Regions from separate parts of the Pedobacter sp. WC2423 genome, predicted to be linked through region 2. Evidence: riboswitches for the same ligand, from Rfam matches in the RefSeq annotation. Region 2 holds a riboswitch; the other holds the start of a gene.
What was found. A riboswitch is a leader RNA that binds a small molecule or an ion and turns the genes downstream of it on or off. The one in region 2 is predicted to bind thiamine pyrophosphate.

Region 1: another riboswitch for thiamine pyrophosphate. It lies ahead of AB3G38_RS17485 (TonB-dependent receptor); the one in region 2 lies ahead of thiS (sulfur carrier protein ThiS).

Annotation. Positions count from the first base shown of each region.
Region 1 is NZ_CP162005.1:4,196,962-4,205,499, reverse strand. Features, by position in the region: gene AB3G38_RS17520 (KUP/HAK/KT family potassium transporter) at 1-554, shown strand, start outside; gene AB3G38_RS17515 (hypothetical protein) at 906-1,550, shown strand; gene carB (carbamoyl-phosphate synthase large subunit) at 1,811-4,627, opposite strand; gene AB3G38_RS17505 (hypothetical protein) at 4,931-5,455, shown strand; gene pnuC (nicotinamide riboside transporter PnuC) at 5,545-6,186, shown strand; gene AB3G38_RS17495 (AAA family ATPase) at 6,179-6,700, shown strand; gene AB3G38_RS17490 (hypothetical protein) at 6,710-6,862, shown strand; TPP riboswitch at 6,913-7,060, shown strand; gene AB3G38_RS17485 (TonB-dependent receptor) at 7,117-8,538, shown strand, end outside.
Region 2 is NZ_CP162005.1:5,226,909-5,235,446, forward strand. Features, by position in the region: gene AB3G38_RS21860 (MFS transporter) at 1-982, shown strand, start outside; gene AB3G38_RS21865 (DUF1634 domain-containing protein) at 1,035-1,433, opposite strand; gene AB3G38_RS21870 (sulfite exporter TauE/SafE family protein) at 1,439-2,272, opposite strand; gene AB3G38_RS21875 (FadR/GntR family transcriptional regulator) at 2,297-2,947, opposite strand; TPP riboswitch at 3,191-3,278, shown strand; gene thiS (sulfur carrier protein ThiS) at 3,339-3,542, shown strand; gene thiC (phosphomethylpyrimidine synthase ThiC) at 3,584-5,467, shown strand; gene AB3G38_RS21890 (thiamine phosphate synthase) at 5,468-6,061, shown strand; gene AB3G38_RS21895 (thiamine phosphate synthase) at 6,065-6,715, shown strand; gene AB3G38_RS21900 (thiazole synthase) at 6,709-7,473, shown strand; gene thiH (2-iminoacetate synthase ThiH) at 7,466-8,538, shown strand, end outside.

The DNA of each region.
Region 1 (8,538 bases), 1.0 Mb from region 2:
ATTGTACACACCTGATCTATTTAACTAAGGCAAATAACAGCAAGCAAATTGAACAAAAGGTTCTTTATTCCATATTCAGCCGTAATCCTAAACGGGCCGATGTGTACTGGTTCGTGCATATTGAAAGAACTGATGAACCATATACGATGGAGTTTATGGTCGAAGAGCTTTCAGATGATAAAATTATCCGCATCGAGTTCAGACTCGGCTTCCGTATTCATCCAAGAATCAATGTGCTATTTAGAAAAGTGGTACAGGAGATGGTTGCAAATAAGGAAATTGATATTACCAGTAAGTATGACTCCTTGAATAAGTTCAATCTGGCAGCAGATTTCCGATTTGTGATCATGGAGAAATTCCTTTCTTATGAGAATGAATTCAGTTTAAAAGATGGATTTATCCTGAGAAGTTATTTTGCCATTAAAAGACTGGCGCAATCTGATACCAAAGCTTTTGGACTGGATACAAGCGAAACGGTCATTGAAAAGATCCCACTGGTGGTTTATCCTGCTGAGAACATTCATTTAAAACGGGTTTTTAAAACTGTTGGTTAACTGTCTTTTTTATAAGGATCCATTCAGGGCATAATTACAATCAAGGCCCTCTTTCGCGAGAAAAAAACCATTTACAATCCACTTCGTAATTGTCCGGGCAGAGACGAATACATTCTGTTAAGCCAGAAAAAACACAAGAAAAATCCAATGAAATCAACGCTATACCCAAACTGTTGAGCGTATTGAAACTCAAAGGCTCACGGTGCAGATGAAGTACTTACCGCTAAATAAAATCAGATACTTAAAATTAACTTAACTAAAAAATAGTAAAGGGAAATTATTTACAACCCAGCAACATAAAATCCATTTGAAAGATCTATATTTGACCAATTAAATATTAAAAACCAACAAATGAGAAAAAAATTTACAACAAATACTTGTGTCGGGTTTATTTTACTTGGATTAATTGCATTATTTGGGAGTTGTGCCAAAGAAAATAATACCACAGTCCAGCCAGTAACAAATAAAAGCGAAAATTCAAATGTAACAATGGCGGCAGCGTTACCACCAAAACCTAATTACGTTAAATTAGAAAAGAATGAATACAATAAAAGGTATGTGATAACAATTGATGTACTTCATCAGACTACGCCAACCGTGAGTGATCAATCAGTTCAAATAGCAAAAAACGGCCCTTATCACTTAGAATTTCAGTCTGATGGAAATTTAGTTCTTTATAAAGAGGGATTGGATTATGCATTATGGGCTTCTGATACAAATACTAAAGATGGTCAATACCAGGTTGCATCTCTTAGCTTTTATGAAAACGGACGGGTAATTATTTATAGAGCTAATGCAAAAAGCTGGACACCAGCTCCATTTACATCAATAGGCTCGCCCTATTACCCAATTTGGGTTCTGCAAGATGATGGAAATTTTGTAGGGTATGAGACTTACACTCAAGATGCTGCAGGTAACGTAACTATAACTGGTAAAGTTATCGGATCAACTAACACACAAGGTGGCCAAAGAAGTCATAGAAATGGTACTCTTTAGTATACGAGAACTACTCTTCAGTATACGTTAAAAAATTTAAAGGGAATAGGTTAGCTTAAATCCCTTTAAATTTAACTTCGGTATTCAGAAGGCGTTGCAATTCAGTTATTGGATATCATTCTCGTTTAAATACAATTTTACCCGGATAGCTTTTCTGAGCAAACCTATCAAAAATTCCTTCTGTAGTGATATTTTTCAGCCGAAGCTTTACCATAATAACCTGTAACGGATTATTATGGTAAAGCTTCGGCTGAAAAATATTATTTTGATAAATACATCGATTTGTCTTTATACAACTTTCTGAAATACGGATCTTCCAGGTCTTTGATAAAACGGATAGATTCACCAGTTGATTTCATCTCAGGGCCTAACTCCTTAGGTACTTCCGGGAATTTATCGTAAGAGAAAACGGGTTCCTTAATGGCATAACCTTCTAATTTACGTTCAATTGTGAAGTCTTTCAGTTTGTTGACACCTAACATGATTTTAGCTGCAATATTGATATAAGGAACATCGTATGCTTTAGCGATGAAAGGAACAGTTCTGGAAGCTCTTGGATTCGCTTCAATCACATAAACCTTTTCGTCTTTCACAGCAAACTGAATGTTCAGTAAACCGATTACATTTAATGCTCTGGCAATTTTCTTAGAGTAAGTCTCCATGCTCTCCATTACTTTAGCAGAAAGACTGAATGGCGGTAATACTGCAAATGAATCTCCGGAGTGGATACCAGCTGGCTCAATGTGTTCCATTAAACCTACAATATGCACATCATCACCATCACAAATCGAATCTGACTCCGTTTCTTCTGCTCTGTCAAGGAAATGATCAATCAGCACTCTGTTACCAGGTAAATCACCTAATAACTTCACGACTGCTTTTTCCAGATCCTCATCGTTGATGACAATACTCATTCCTTGTCCACCCAATACATAACTAGGACGAACCAGTACCGGGTAACCTACTTCATTAGCCACCACGATAGCTTCTTCCGCATTTTCCGCCACACCATATTTAGGGTAAGGAATATCCAGTTCTTTTAACAAGTCTGAGAAACGGCCGCGATCTTCAGCAACATCCATATCGTTGTAAGATGTCCCGATAATCTTAATACCATTCTCATGAAGCTTTTCTGCCATTTTCAAAGCAGTCTGACCACCTAATTGTACAATTACACCTACCGGGTTTTCCAGTTCGATGATTTCACGTACATGTTCCCAGAATACCGGCTCAAAGTATAACTTATCAGCCATATTGAAATCTGTGGAAACCGTTTCAGGGTTACAGTTAATCATAATCGATTCAAATCCGCTTTCTTTTGCTGCCAGTAAACCATGCACGCAAGAGTAATCGAATTCAATACCCTGACCAATACGGTTCGGGCCTGATCCTAATACTATAATTTTCTTTTTATCCGTAGGAATAGATTCATTCTCTTCCTCAAAAGTTGAGTAGTAGTATGGAGTTTGTGCAGAGAACTCAGCAGCACAAGTATCTACCATTTTATAAACTCTTCTGATTCCCAATGATTTTCTGCGGTCATAAACCTCATCCTCAGTTACATTACCTAGCAGGTAAGCAATCTGGATATCAGAGAATCCTTTTTGTTTCAGGGTAAAGAAGAATTCCTTCGGTATATTATTTAATGAATAACGTTTTAATTCTGTTTCCAGCTGTACCAGTTCCTGGATCTGTGCCAGGAACCACTTATCAATTCTGGTAACTTTACGGATAGACTCCAATGGAACGCCCATGCTCATTGCATCCTTGATCAGGAATAAGCGGTTCCAGCTTGGATGTTCCAAACCGTGCATAATCTCTTCGATACTTCTGTTGTGTTTTCCGTCGGCACCTAAACCAGCGCGTCCGATTTCTAAACTCTGACATGCTTTTTGAAGGGCTTCGATAAAGCTGCGGCCAATAGCCATAACTTCACCAACAGATTTCATCTGTAAGCCTAATTCCATGTTTGCACCTTTGAACTTATCAAAGTTCCAGCGTGGTATTTTAACGATTACATAATCTAAAGTCGGCTCAAAGTAAGCTGAAGTAGTTTTAGTAATCTGATTTTCGATTTCATCCAGGTTATACCCTATCGCCAGTTTAGAAGCAATTTTAGCAATCGGATAACCAGTTGCTTTACTTGCCAGTGCGGATGAACGGGAAACCCTCGGGTTAATTTCGATAGCGATGATATCGTCGTTATCAGGGTTAACTGAGAACTGTACGTTACAACCACCTGCGAAAGTACCAATCGCACGCATCATTTTGATAGCCTGGTTACGCATCTCCTGGTAACAGGTATCAGACAAAGTCATTGCTGGTGCTACTGTAATAGAGTCACCAGTGTGAATACCCATCGGGTCAAAGTTTTCAATCGAGCAAATGATAATCACATTATCATTACTGTCTCTTAATAACTCCAGCTCATATTCTTTCCAGCCCAAAACGGCTTTTTCTACTAATACTTCGTGTGTTGGAGAAGCTTCAAGACCACGTTTCAATGCAGCATCAAACTCTTCTTTCTTGTGCACGAAACCACCACCTGATCCACCCAGTGTATAAGAAGGACGGATAACCAGCGGATAGCCAATTTCCTGTGCAGCTTCTTTACCTTCAAGGAAAGAGTTTGCAATTTTTGAGGGTGCAACACCCACACCTATATCTACCATTAACTGGCGGAAAGCTTCTCTGTTTTCTGTTTTTTCAATTGCAGCAACATCAACGCCAATTACTCTAACGCCATGTTTTTCCCAAACACCACGCTCTTCAGCTTCCTTACAAAGGTTTAAGGCAGTTTGCCCTCCCATTGTTGGTAATACAGCATCAATTTTCCGCTCTATTAAAATCTGCTCAATAGAGTCTACCGTTAAAGGTCTGAGGTAAACATGGTCTGCAATGATCTTATCGGTCATAATCGTTGCAGGATTGGAGTTTATAATAGAAACTTCAATTCCTTCTTCTTTTAAGGATAAGGCAGCTTGGGATCCGGAGTAATCAAACTCACAGGCTTGGCCAATAATAATAGGTCCGGAACCGATAATCAATACTGAACGTATGGAGGTGTCTTTAGGCATAAGGCTTTAAAAAAGTCTAAAGTGTTTTGTTAAAAAATGTTCGTCTTGTATGACTGATAGCTGGGCGAGATTTTACGTGCTATTGCTAAAGAATCCCGACTGTTCTGTCGGGATGCAAAGATACATCATTAGCGCGTAATAATTAAGCTTTTTAAAAGAAATTATTAAATAAAGTCAGTAATAATTGCAGTTAAAAAATGGGATTATTAAACTCCGGAAGCGTTTTGATTTCTATTAGCGTACTTTGAACAACTTTTATGCGTTAATTAGAAAATACCTGACGCTGTTATACCTTATAAAACGATGAAGAAATTATTATTTACAGTCTTTGCTGCTGTTATCTTATTAAGCGGATGCGGAACTGTTCAATCCATTATCAAATCCAGTTTCCCATATACTGCTACCCTGGTTATTCCCAAATCTTCAAAATCAGATACAGTAGCTTCTGTGACCAGTACCGCCGGCAGCTTTGACGAGGTAATAGGCAATCAGAGTGGAAATGATTATGTCAGGGATATCAGAATTGCATCTGCAAGGATTATTGCTTCCGATCCGAATGATAAAAGCATGGGTATGTTTAAATCCATTAAAATTTTTATTTCCAACGGAAACAGTGGCGAAGTCATGGTCGCCTCAAGAAATGACGTATCAGAACATATCGGGTCTTCTTTGGTCCTGGACATTGACAATTCACGTTTTGTTGATAAGTTCATTAAAGGCAACAGCCTGAAAGTGCGATTGGAATATGTATTAAGAGAAAATTTAACCACAGATGTGAGTGTCAGAACTTCTTTGAGCTTCAGCTCTTCACCTGCCAGTAAAAATTGATCATAACCTCAGTATCAGGTATTCTTTTGTTTAGTTTAAAAATACCGCCTGGGATGTTCATCTCTGCCGGATTTTTTTACATTTGACCCATGGTAGCTCTAGTTGATGTAGTCAGGGAAAGTATTATTCATTTTTTTAAGATAACAAGCCGGCTGGAATGGTGTGGCGTCATTACAGGAACACTTTGTGTATGGCTGGCAGCAAAAAATAATATTCTGAACTGGCCTCTTGCTATTATCAGTGTACTGATTTATATTTTTATCTTTTTTGAAAGAAAATTATACTCAGACATGGGTTTGCAAGTCTATTTCTTAGTAACCAATGCCTATGGCTGGTATTTCTGGAGTAAAAACAGTAATAACCCTGAATCTTCCAGACCAGTCAGCTTGATTACAAACAAGGAGATAGCTTTATCTGCGCTGGCAGTCCTCCTGCTGACTATTCTCCCCGGTACTTTACTGCATTACTTTACTAAGGCATCTTATCCATTTCTGGATAGTTTTTGTACGGCATGCAGCCTGGTCGCTCAAATATTCCTCGCCAGAAAAGTATTGCAAAACTGGCTGATCTGGATTTTTGTTGATATCATTTACGTGGGCATTTATATTTCAAAAGACCTTTATGCTACTGCAATTATGTATGCTTTATATGTTTATATCGCCTGGGTGGGTTACCAGGAATGGAAAAAATCAACAGTGGAAACAGAAATTACATTGAAAAGTCATGACTAAAAAAATAGCTATCGTTGGCCCTGAAAGTACAGGAAAGTCAACACTCACAAAATTACTGGCCAAACATTACCATACGCTTTGGGTACCTGAGTTTGCAAGGTATTATTGTGCGGCATTAACAGCTCCTTGTACCATGCAGGATGAAGTTAATATGTTTCATGGACAACAGGCACTTGAAGAATCGATCCTGGCTATTGCAGAACAGGAGCTGATTTTCTGTGACACCACATTTTTAACGGTTAAAATATGGAGCGATGAGATGCTGGGTGAGACTCCTCAGCTTGTACTGGATGCGCTGCCATTGAGAACCTATGATCATTACTTACTGCTGAATATTGATTTGCCATGGCAGGAAGATCCGCAGCGCGATTTTCCGCATATGCGCGAACATTTTATGGCGATATGGCATAAAGAATTGAAAAACCTTGGTGCAGACTATGTTGTGATTAGCGGCATTGAAGACAGATTACAAAATGCGATTACAGCAATAGATAAATTTTTGGAAACAAAATAAGCATACGAAATGAACGAAACAGAATTTTTAGACTATTGTAAAAGTCAGCTAACCGGCCCGATTAAAGATGAAGATATCATTACGATGTTAACCGCCTGGGGAAGTATCAAATATTCACAAGGATATACGAATGCACAAAGCGAGAAAGAAGATATAGAATAGCGGTACATGTGTTGTTAAATTGCTATATCTAAAATATTTTATACATTTGCCGATATCAAAAGGGGTGCCTTGTTTTGTAAAAAACACAAAGACAGGCTGAGATCATACCCATTATTTGAGCGCTTAATTGATTTCACGCGATTCAAATATGCACCTGATCCGGGTAATGCCGGCGGAGGGATTGGAGTTATGGAGTTTAATTATGTTGTATTAGCCCTATGTACAACAGGTTTTACTAAAAAAACAGTAGCAAATTGAAAACATTATTGATCGCAGTTATAGCTGTGTTCCTTTTACCAGTATTTGCCAGCGCGCAATTCACAATTTCGGGATCAGTTTCCGAAAAAACAAAACAGACCAGTTTACCAGGAGCAAGTGTCAGCTTAAAAAACACTAATATTGGTTCCAGCAGCAATGCTCAGGGAGCATATGAGCTTAAAAATGTTAAAGCGGGTAAGTATGTGCTGACCGTAAGTTTTGTTGGTTATGAAACACAGCACAAAACTATTGAAGTCAATGGAGATCAGCATATCGATTTCACCCTGGAGCCTTCAGCATATCTTGCAGATGAAGTTATTGTCATGGCGACAAGGGCTACAGAAAAGTCAGGTACGACTTATAAGAATGTCAGCAAATCTGATATTGAAGCCAATAATTTCGGACAGGATTTACCTTTCATCATCAACAATACGCCAGGTGTGGTGGTTACTTCTGATGCAGGAACCGGAGTAGGTTACACAGGTATCCGGATCAGGGGGAGTGATGCGACAAGGGTCAACGTTACAGTTAACGGAATTCCTTTAAATGATGCGGAAAGTCAAGGTTCATTCTGGGTAAATATGCCTGATTTTGCTTCCTCAGTAGAGAGTATTCAGATTCAGCGTGGCGTGGGAACTTCTACAAATGGTGCAGGTGCCTTTGGCGGAAGCCTGAACATACAGACCTCTGCACCAGGTTTAGAACCTTATGCAGAAGTTAACAGTACCTATGGTTCTTTCAACACTTTAAAAAACACAGTGAAAATCGGAACAGGATTGATTGATAATAAATTCAGTTTTGATGGCCGTTTGTCCCGGATACAATCTGATGGTTTTGTAGACCGTGGCGCATCCTTATTAAAATCTTATTTCCTGTCTGGCGCCTATCATGGCAAAACTGATCTGTTACGGATCAATGTCTTTTCTGGTTCAGAGAAAACTTACCAGTCCTGGAATGGTGTTCCCGAATCGAAGTTAAGAGGTGATGTGCAGGGGATCAATGATTATATCGCAAGAAATGAGATAACCGGAGCTGATGCGACAAACTTATTAACTGCAGATAACAGGAAGTACAATTCATTCTTATACAAAGATCAAAATGATAACTACTGGCAGGATCATTACCAGGTATTGTATGCGAAACAGTTTAATGACAGGTTCTCTTTTAATGGGGCCTTACATTACACTTATGGAAGAGGCTATTATGAAGAGTTTAAAGCAAAACAAAAATTTGCCGATTATGGCTTAGAGAACCCGATTATTAACGGCGCACCAGTATTGATAACGGATCTTGTCCGCAGACGCTGGTTAAACAATAATTTTTACGGCGCAACTTACAGTTTCAATTACAAAGCGTCTTCTCAACTCAATTTCACAGTAGGTGGTGCTTATAACCAATACCGCGGGCAACATTACGGG
Region 2 (8,538 bases):
GGTGATTACACAGGTGGTCTCTATGATCCAGGCAGGAGCACTGGCGGCCATTATCTATTTTGGATATAATAATATTCTTTTTATTATCGGATTGAGCCTGGTGCAGGGGATTGTCAATGCTTTTGATGTAACCTGCAGACAGTCACTGATGGTAGAGATGGTAAATGATAAAAATGATTTGCCTAATGCGATTGCATTGAACTCTTCCATGGCCAATTTTGCACGTATTGCAGGCCCTGCAGTTGCAGGGATTATCCTGAGTACCTTTGGTACAGACATTTGTTTTCTGGGGAATTTCTTAAGCTATATTCCGGTACTGATCTGTTTATTCATGATGCGTTTACCAGTGCAGATGATTACTAAATCAACTAAAAGCATTTGGGTGGAACTGGAAGAAGGTTTCAGGTATGTAACAGGAGATAAAGAACTGAGCAGCATGCTCATGATGATCGGGGTCAGCAGTCTTTTTGTAATCCCTTTCAACACACTGATGCCAATCTTTGCTAAAGATATTTTCGATGGAGATGCTAAAACTTTCAGCTGGTTTGAAAGTGCAGCGGGGCTGGGTTCAATTATCAGTGCCATTTATCTGGCCAATTTAAAAGATAGCAGTACCCTGATTAAATTAACAACTATTGCAGGAGCTGTATTGGGAGGTAGTTTATTATTCCTTGCTTTTGCACCACAATTGCCTGTTGCCTTATTATTTATGGGAATATCCGGAGTGGGTATGATGGCGCAATCCTCAGCTATTAATACTTATATTCAAACACATGCAGTTCCAGAAATGCGGGGACGTGCAATCAGCTATTACGTAATGGCTTACCAGGGACTGATTCCTGTGGGTAGTTTATTGATTGGCTGGGTTGCTCATTTGATTGGCCCAAGACCGGCAGTATTAATCGAAGGGTTAATAGGAATAACTGCTACCGGTATCTTTGCCTATTATAAAAGCAGACAGGCAGCAGTTAAAACTATATAATCTAATGCGCGTATCAGAACGATACGCGCATCAGGTTTGAATACTCACCCGCTTAAATACTCAATCCCCCGAATGTGCTGAACAGGATAATTGACAACACAATCAGCGTGATTAATACATATAGCTTATCTTTTTCCAGTGCAAAGGCGACCAGTGAAAATACAATTCTTATAATCGGGGTCGCAATCAGAATAACCACACCTAACTGGATGATTTCTTTTGCACTTCCTTCGCCTAATCCTTTAATGATCCCTGTCAGGCTGGTATAACCTTCGCCTTCTCCATGAAATGTGCCGTAGTCAGGAAGACCCGAGCCTTGCTGGAATAGATACCAGGTTCCGCCGATGATGGCAACCGCTCCTGAGATGAATACACCATATCTTAAAACCTGACCGATCAGCTGTTGCATATCGTAGTCAGTTACTTTTTTAGTTTCTTTACTGTTAGTCATGTTTCCTAGAATTTATGATTAAAACCATTGTAAATCATGTTGAGGGCGATAGCGGTAATCGCAAAACTGAAGATGATCTTCAACCATTTGACGTCGATCTTCATCAGTAGCTTTGAACCTGTAAAAGCACCCGCAAGTACACCGATAATTACTGGAAAGGCAATGCCAGGGTCGATGTAGCCTCTTTGCAGATACACCACTGCGCTTGCAGCCGCAGTTACCCCAACCATGAAATTACTGGTGGTCGTACTTACCCGGAAAGGAACACGCATGGCACTGTCCATCGCTAGTACTTTTAAAGCACCAGATCCTATTCCTAATAATCCTGAAAGCATCCCGGCAAGGGTCATAATAGAGAATCCGCCACCTATGTTTTTTAGTTTATAGTCTACTATACCCTCTTTTGCAGGATAACTGCTATTTAATTTGAGCAGGTAGGAAAGTTTACTCCCTTCTGCCAATGCACCTTCATGTTTCTTTCTTAAGGTCATTGCCGCAGAAAAAATCAAAGTAACACCAAATAGTATCGCTACAATGTTAACAGGAGTATAAATCGCCAGAATGGCTCCCATTACTGCGCCTGCAGTCGTTGCAATCTCCAGGAACATCCCGAGGCGGATATTGGTAATACCTTCTTTCACATAGGCACTTGCAGAGCCGGAAGAGGTGGCGATCGAAGCGACGAGTGCTGCACCGATTGCGTAGCGGATATCAACATGAAAAAATAGGGTCAGCAAGGGTATAATTACCACCCCGCCGCCTAAACCAGTTAGTGAACCAGCAAGTCCTGCAAGATAAGCCCCCAATAACAGGATCAGGGTAAAGGTTAAAATTGTCATGAGTTGTATGATTAATGATAGTTTTTAGTAATTGTTATCTAGTAAAGTTTTGATGAGCTGTTCTGCCGCGGCCTGATCCCTGTTCACAATCGCAGTTGCCAGTTCTTCATGCCATACCTGGCTCCTGGAAAAGTAGACCATATTTTGCTCTTTGCGTTTAGTGAAAAAATCGCGGATTACTGAGGTGAAGTTCTGATACAGGTCAATTAATACTTTGTTTTTTGAAGCTTTCGCAATGCTGACGTGGAATGCTATATCTGCGTCTGTGCATTTTTGCTGCTGATCGGTATCGATAGCTTTTTTTCGTTGCAAAAGATGATTTTGCATCGCAGCCAGATCTTCTTCAGTTCTGTTCAGACAGGCAAGTTTTACAATTTCTTTTTCGAGTAAGGAACGAACGGTATTAATTTCTTCAAAGTCTGCCCGGCGCAGACGCTGCGCAAGAGTTTCCTCTTTTATTTTTGAGGCGACAAAAGTACCTGAACCTTGCTGTACTTTAAGGATGCCGGAGATCGCAAGGGTTTTTATCGCTTCCCTGATCGTAGAACGGCCAACTTCATAACGTTCCATCAGTTCAGGTTCTGATGGGATTTTTGTGCCTTTTTTTAGTTTGCCAGAGGTGATATCGCTTTTGAGGGCAGCGATTACTTTGTCTGATAAATTGATTCTTTTCATCTGTGTTAGCTATTATCTTTCTTGTCAGATGGAGCCTTTGAGGGTTAAAATAATTATTGATCCTGGGGTTTAATAAGTATTTTAACCCTATCGCTTTCGTGAATTAAACATCTGATGTTTCAAAGGTATGTAATCGCATCATACATCTGATGTTTGTAATGTAAAAGTGACAAGAGAAGTTATGCTTTTTGAAGAGGATTTTTTAATAAATTTCTTTTCTTATTAAAAATGTTATAGGTTTACAAAAAACTTTAGGGGTGCCTTGTGCTGAGATATACCCTTTGAACCTGATGCAGTTAGTACTGCCGAAGGGAAAAGTAAGGCCACAACTATGTTGCTGGTTTTTCATTCCTTATACAGGTCATTCCTATCGTTATTAAAAATGAAAAGAATGGAAATTACTGTAAATCATCAAACTTATTCTATTGCAGGTTCATGTTCTGTAATACAACTTTTAACTGCAGTTTTGCAGGTTTCAGGAAGCGGTATTGCGGTGGCTGTTAATCAGTCAGTCGTCTCTAAATCTGACTGGTCTGTATACCATCTTCAACCCGGAGATCAGGTCATGCTCATCAAAGCAACTCAAGGAGGATAATCCATTAATTTCTGTTTGCAACCTAACAAAATCACATAACGATGAAAGTAGAAAAAATTCCAGATGGCCAGGTCATCAGCAGGGAGCCCTTCCCGGCTTCCCGTAAAGTTTTTGTAAAAGGCGAGCTTCATGCTATTGAAGTGGCCATGCGTGAAATCAGCCTTAGCGAAACCAAAATACATAATGGTTTTGGCCTGACAGAGAAAAATCCGTCCGTAACAGTTTATGATACCAGCGGGCCTTATACAGATCCGAATGCGCATATTGATGTTAAAGCGGGCTTGCCGCGAATCCGGGAACGTTGGGTGACCGATAGAGGTGATGTAGAAAAACTGGATCAGATTACCTCTGCTTATGGTGCACAGCGATTGGCAGATCCTTCACTAGATCAATTGCGTTTCTCTTTTCAGCATCAGCCATACCGTGCAAAAGCTGGACAGAATGTATCTCAGATGCACTATGCCAGAAAAGGGATCATTACTCCCGAAATGGAATATATCGCAATCAGAGAAAATCAAAGAATAGAACTTTGGAATAACGAAAAAGGGGAGCAGGCTGAAGCGATGAGCCATCAGCATGCAGGAAATAGCTTCGGTGCCAATACACCTAAGGGATTTATTACACCAGAATTTGTACGTCAGGAAGTAGCTTGTGGAAGAGCCGTTATTCCATCGAATATCAACCACCCTGAATCTGAACCCATGATTATCGGCCGGAATTTCCTGGTTAAGATTAATGCAAACATTGGTAATTCGGCAGTGACTTCCAGTATTGAGGAAGAAGTTGAAAAAGCGGTGTGGGCATGCCGCTGGGGTGCGGATACCATTATGGATTTATCAACTGGTAAGAATATCCATGAAACAAGAGAGTGGATTATCCGGAATTCACCAGTTCCAATCGGTACAGTTCCAATTTATCAGGCGCTTGAAAAAGTAAACGGTAAAGCAGAAGACCTGACCTGGGAACTGTTTAGAGATACATTAATTGAGCAGGCTGAGCAAGGAGTTGATTACTTTACTATCCATGCAGGCGTGTTATTAAGATATATCCCGCTGACCGCAAAAAGAATTACGGGTATAGTTTCAAGAGGTGGATCAATCATGGCAAAATGGTGCTTAGCACATCATCAGGAGAGTTTTCTGTATACACATTTTGAAGAAATCTGTGAGATCATGAAAGCCTATGATGTTGCCTTTTCATTAGGTGACGGATTAAGGCCTGGATGTTTGGCTGATGCCAATGATGCTGCACAGTTTGCAGAGCTGGAGACATTAGGTGAACTGACAAAAATTGCCTGGAAACATGATGTACAGACTATTATTGAAGGTCCTGGCCACGTACCGATGCACATGATTAAGGAAAATATGGAGAAACAGCTGGAACATTGCGGGGAAGCTCCATTTTATACTTTGGGCCCCCTGACTACAGATATTGCACCTGGATATGACCATATTACTTCAGCAATTGGTGCAGCTATGATTGGTTGGTACGGAACTGCGATGTTGTGTTATGTGACGCCAAAGGAACATTTGGGTTTACCAAATAAGAAAGATGTAAAGGACGGAGTAATCACTTATAAAATTGCGGCACATGCGGCAGATCTGGCAAAAGGACATCCCGGTGCGCAATACCGGGATAATGCTTTGAGTAAAGCCAGGTTTGAATTCAGATGGGAAGATCAGTTTAATCTTTCACTTGACCCGGATACTGCCAAAGAATTTCATGATGAAACACTTCCTGCGGATGGGGCTAAAATCGCTCACTTCTGTTCAATGTGCGGCCCGAATTTCTGCTCGATGAAAATCACGCAGGATGTAAGGGAATATGCTGTTAAACAAGGATTGGATGAAGCTGCAGCACTGGCGAAAGGTATGGAAGATAAATCGCGCGAATTCACAGCAAAAGGAAGTGAAATATATTTGTAAATGGAACTCATAGCCGTCACACGTCCGGATTATTTTCAGGGAGAGGGCGAATTGATTAATGCTTTGTTTGGTGCGGGGCTTCAATTGTTGCATCTCAGGAAACCGGAAAGTGAGGAGGCTGGATTTATGAAGCTGATGAAGGAGATCAATCCGGATTATTACCGGTCAATTTCTATTCATCAGCATCATGAGCTGGCAAACAGGTTTTCAATCCGCAGGCTTCATTATCCCGAAAAACTATGGAAGCTTACTGGCGCAAAAAAAAGAATAGAACTTTTTACCGATGGCTTTCATTTAAGCCGTTCTGTTCATGAATGGGGCCCGCCAGAAGATACTGCCTTTCTGGATTATGTTTTTTTTGGGCCAGTATTTAATAGTATTTCTAAAGTGGGTTATCAAAGTATAGTGGATAAGAATTTTAGTCTGACTGCTGTTCCCGAAGGGCTGAAGGTATTTGGTATCGGAGGGGTTACAGCAGCACTGTTTCAGGAATTACAGCGGATGAATTTTGACGGTGCCGTTGTTCTTGGGGCTCTTTGGAATCACCCGTCCGATGCAGTAAAAGAATTTGAAAAAATGATTAAATCATTATAAGATATGTTAATTGATCAGTTACATTATATATCGCAGCCCCCTGAAAATGGGACACACCTTACTGCGATTGAGAAAGTATTGCAGGCAGGTGGTCAATGGATACAATTGCGGGTTAAGGAGCAACCGGAAGATGTTGTACTTGAACTCGCTGTTCAGGCCAGTCGTTTATGCGAAAAGTACGGTGCAAAATTAATTGTAAATGACTATCCTGAACTGGCTTTGAAATCTGGCGCTTATGGAGTACATCTGGGTTTAAATGATATGCCTGTAGCGCAGGCAAGGGCTATTCTGGGAAAGGATAAGTGTATTGGCGGAACGGCAAATACTTTTGAAGATATATGCAGAAGGGTAGCGGAAGGTGCGGATTATATAGGTCTGGGGCCTTTCCGTTTTACCACGACCAAGCAAAATTTAAGCCCGGTACTTGGTCTTGGTGGTTATCAAAAGCTGATGGAACAAGTGCGTGCGGCCGGTATTCAATTACCCATTATTGCCATTGGTGGTATTACAACTCAGGATATTGCGCGTATTCTTCAAACAGGGATTTATGGAATTGCAGTCTCTGGTTTACTCACACAGGGTGTTGATCTGGCTGGAAATATTGGCTTGATCTATCAGAAATTAAACCTTAATTCAAAACAAACGATATGTTAACTATTGCAGATAAAGTATTTACCTCCCGTTTATTTACAGGGACGGGAAAGTTCAGCTCAGCAGAAATCATGGAGCAGGCGTTGCTGGCTTCTGGTTCGGAACTGGTTACTGTAGCCTTAAAAAGAGTTGATCTGAAGAATGAGGAAGACGATATATTGAGCAGGTTAAATTACCCGCAGCTTAACTTATTACCAAATACTTCGGGTGTAAGGAATGCGAAGGAAGCTGTTTTTGCAGCGCAGATGGCCAGAGAAGCTTTGCAGACCAACTGGATTAAGCTGGAGATTCATCCTGATCCTAAATATTTAATGCCTGATCCTATTGAGACGTTAAAAGCAACTGAAGAACTGGCGAAATTGGGTTTTATGGTGTTGCCGTATATTCATGCTGACCCGGTATTGTGCAAGCATTTAGAGAGTGCCGGTACTGCTGCGGTTATGCCTTTAGGTTCGCCAATAGGAAGTAATAAGGGGTTGAAAACTATTGATTTCCTTGAAATTATCATTAGTCAGAGTAATGTGCCTGTTATTGTGGATGCTGGAATTGGTGCGCCTTCGGATGCTGCAAAAGCTATGGAAATTGGCGCGGATGCAGTATTGGTGAATACGGCAATTGCTGTTTCCAGAGATCCGGTTAAAATGGCCGAAGCGTTTAAGATTGCAGTCATTGCCGGAAGGATGGCTTTTGAAGCTAAATTAGGATCTGTCAATTCATATGCTGTGTCAAGCAGCCCTTTAACTTCTTTTCTGGATGACTGATAATTTCACTACAATTTTTAATACTTATAGCTGGGAACAGACTAAGCAAAGTATATACGAAAAGACAGCACAGGATGTAGAGCGTGCTTTAGGGAATAGCAAACGGACTTTAGAAGATTTCAAAGCGCTGATTTCTCCTGCGGCAGCTCCGTATCTGGAACAAATGGCACAATTGAGCAGGCTGGCTACTTTAAAGCGTTTTGGTAAAGTGATGCAGTTATATGTGCCACTTTATCTTTCTAATGAATGTAATAATATTTGTACTTATTGTGGATTTAGCCTGGATAACAAGGTAAGGCGCAAAACGTTGTCTCCCATAGAGATTATGCAGGAGGTCGCAGTGCTGAAAGAAATGGGATATGATCATGTGCTGCTGGTTACTGGTGAGGCAAATCATACGGTGCATACGGAATATTTCAAAGGGGTACTGGAACTTTTACGTCCTCATTTTGCATTGATTTCAATGGAGGTACAGCCACTGGATACGGAGGATTATGAGATGCTGATTCCTTTGGGGTTAAATACGGTATTGGTTTATCAGGAGACGTATCACCGGGATGATTATAAAAAGCATCATCCGAAAGGAAAGAAATCGAATTTTGAATATAGGCTGGAAACGCCCGACCGGTTAGGAAAAGCGGGAGTGCATAAAATGGGGTTGGGAGTACTGATCGGATTAGAGGATTGGCGCACGGATTCGTTTTTTACGGCATTACATCTGGGATATCTGGAAAAGAAGTACTGGCAGACAAAGTATAGTTTGTCTTTTCCCCGGTTAAGGCCGTTTAGCGGAGGTCTGGAGCCTAAAGTTGAAATGTCTGACAGGGAGCTGGTACAGCTGATCTGTGCTTACAGGCTGTTGAATGAGGAGGTGGAGCTTTCTATTTCTACCAGGGAGTCGGTTGTATTTCGGGATCATATTATTGGTTTAGGGATTACTTCAATGAGTGCAGGGTCCAGGACGAATCCAGGAGGGTATGCGGTGGAACCGGAATCGCTGGAACAGTTCGAGATTTGTGATGAAAGGACGCCGGATGAGATTAAGGAAATGTTGAAGGAGAAAGG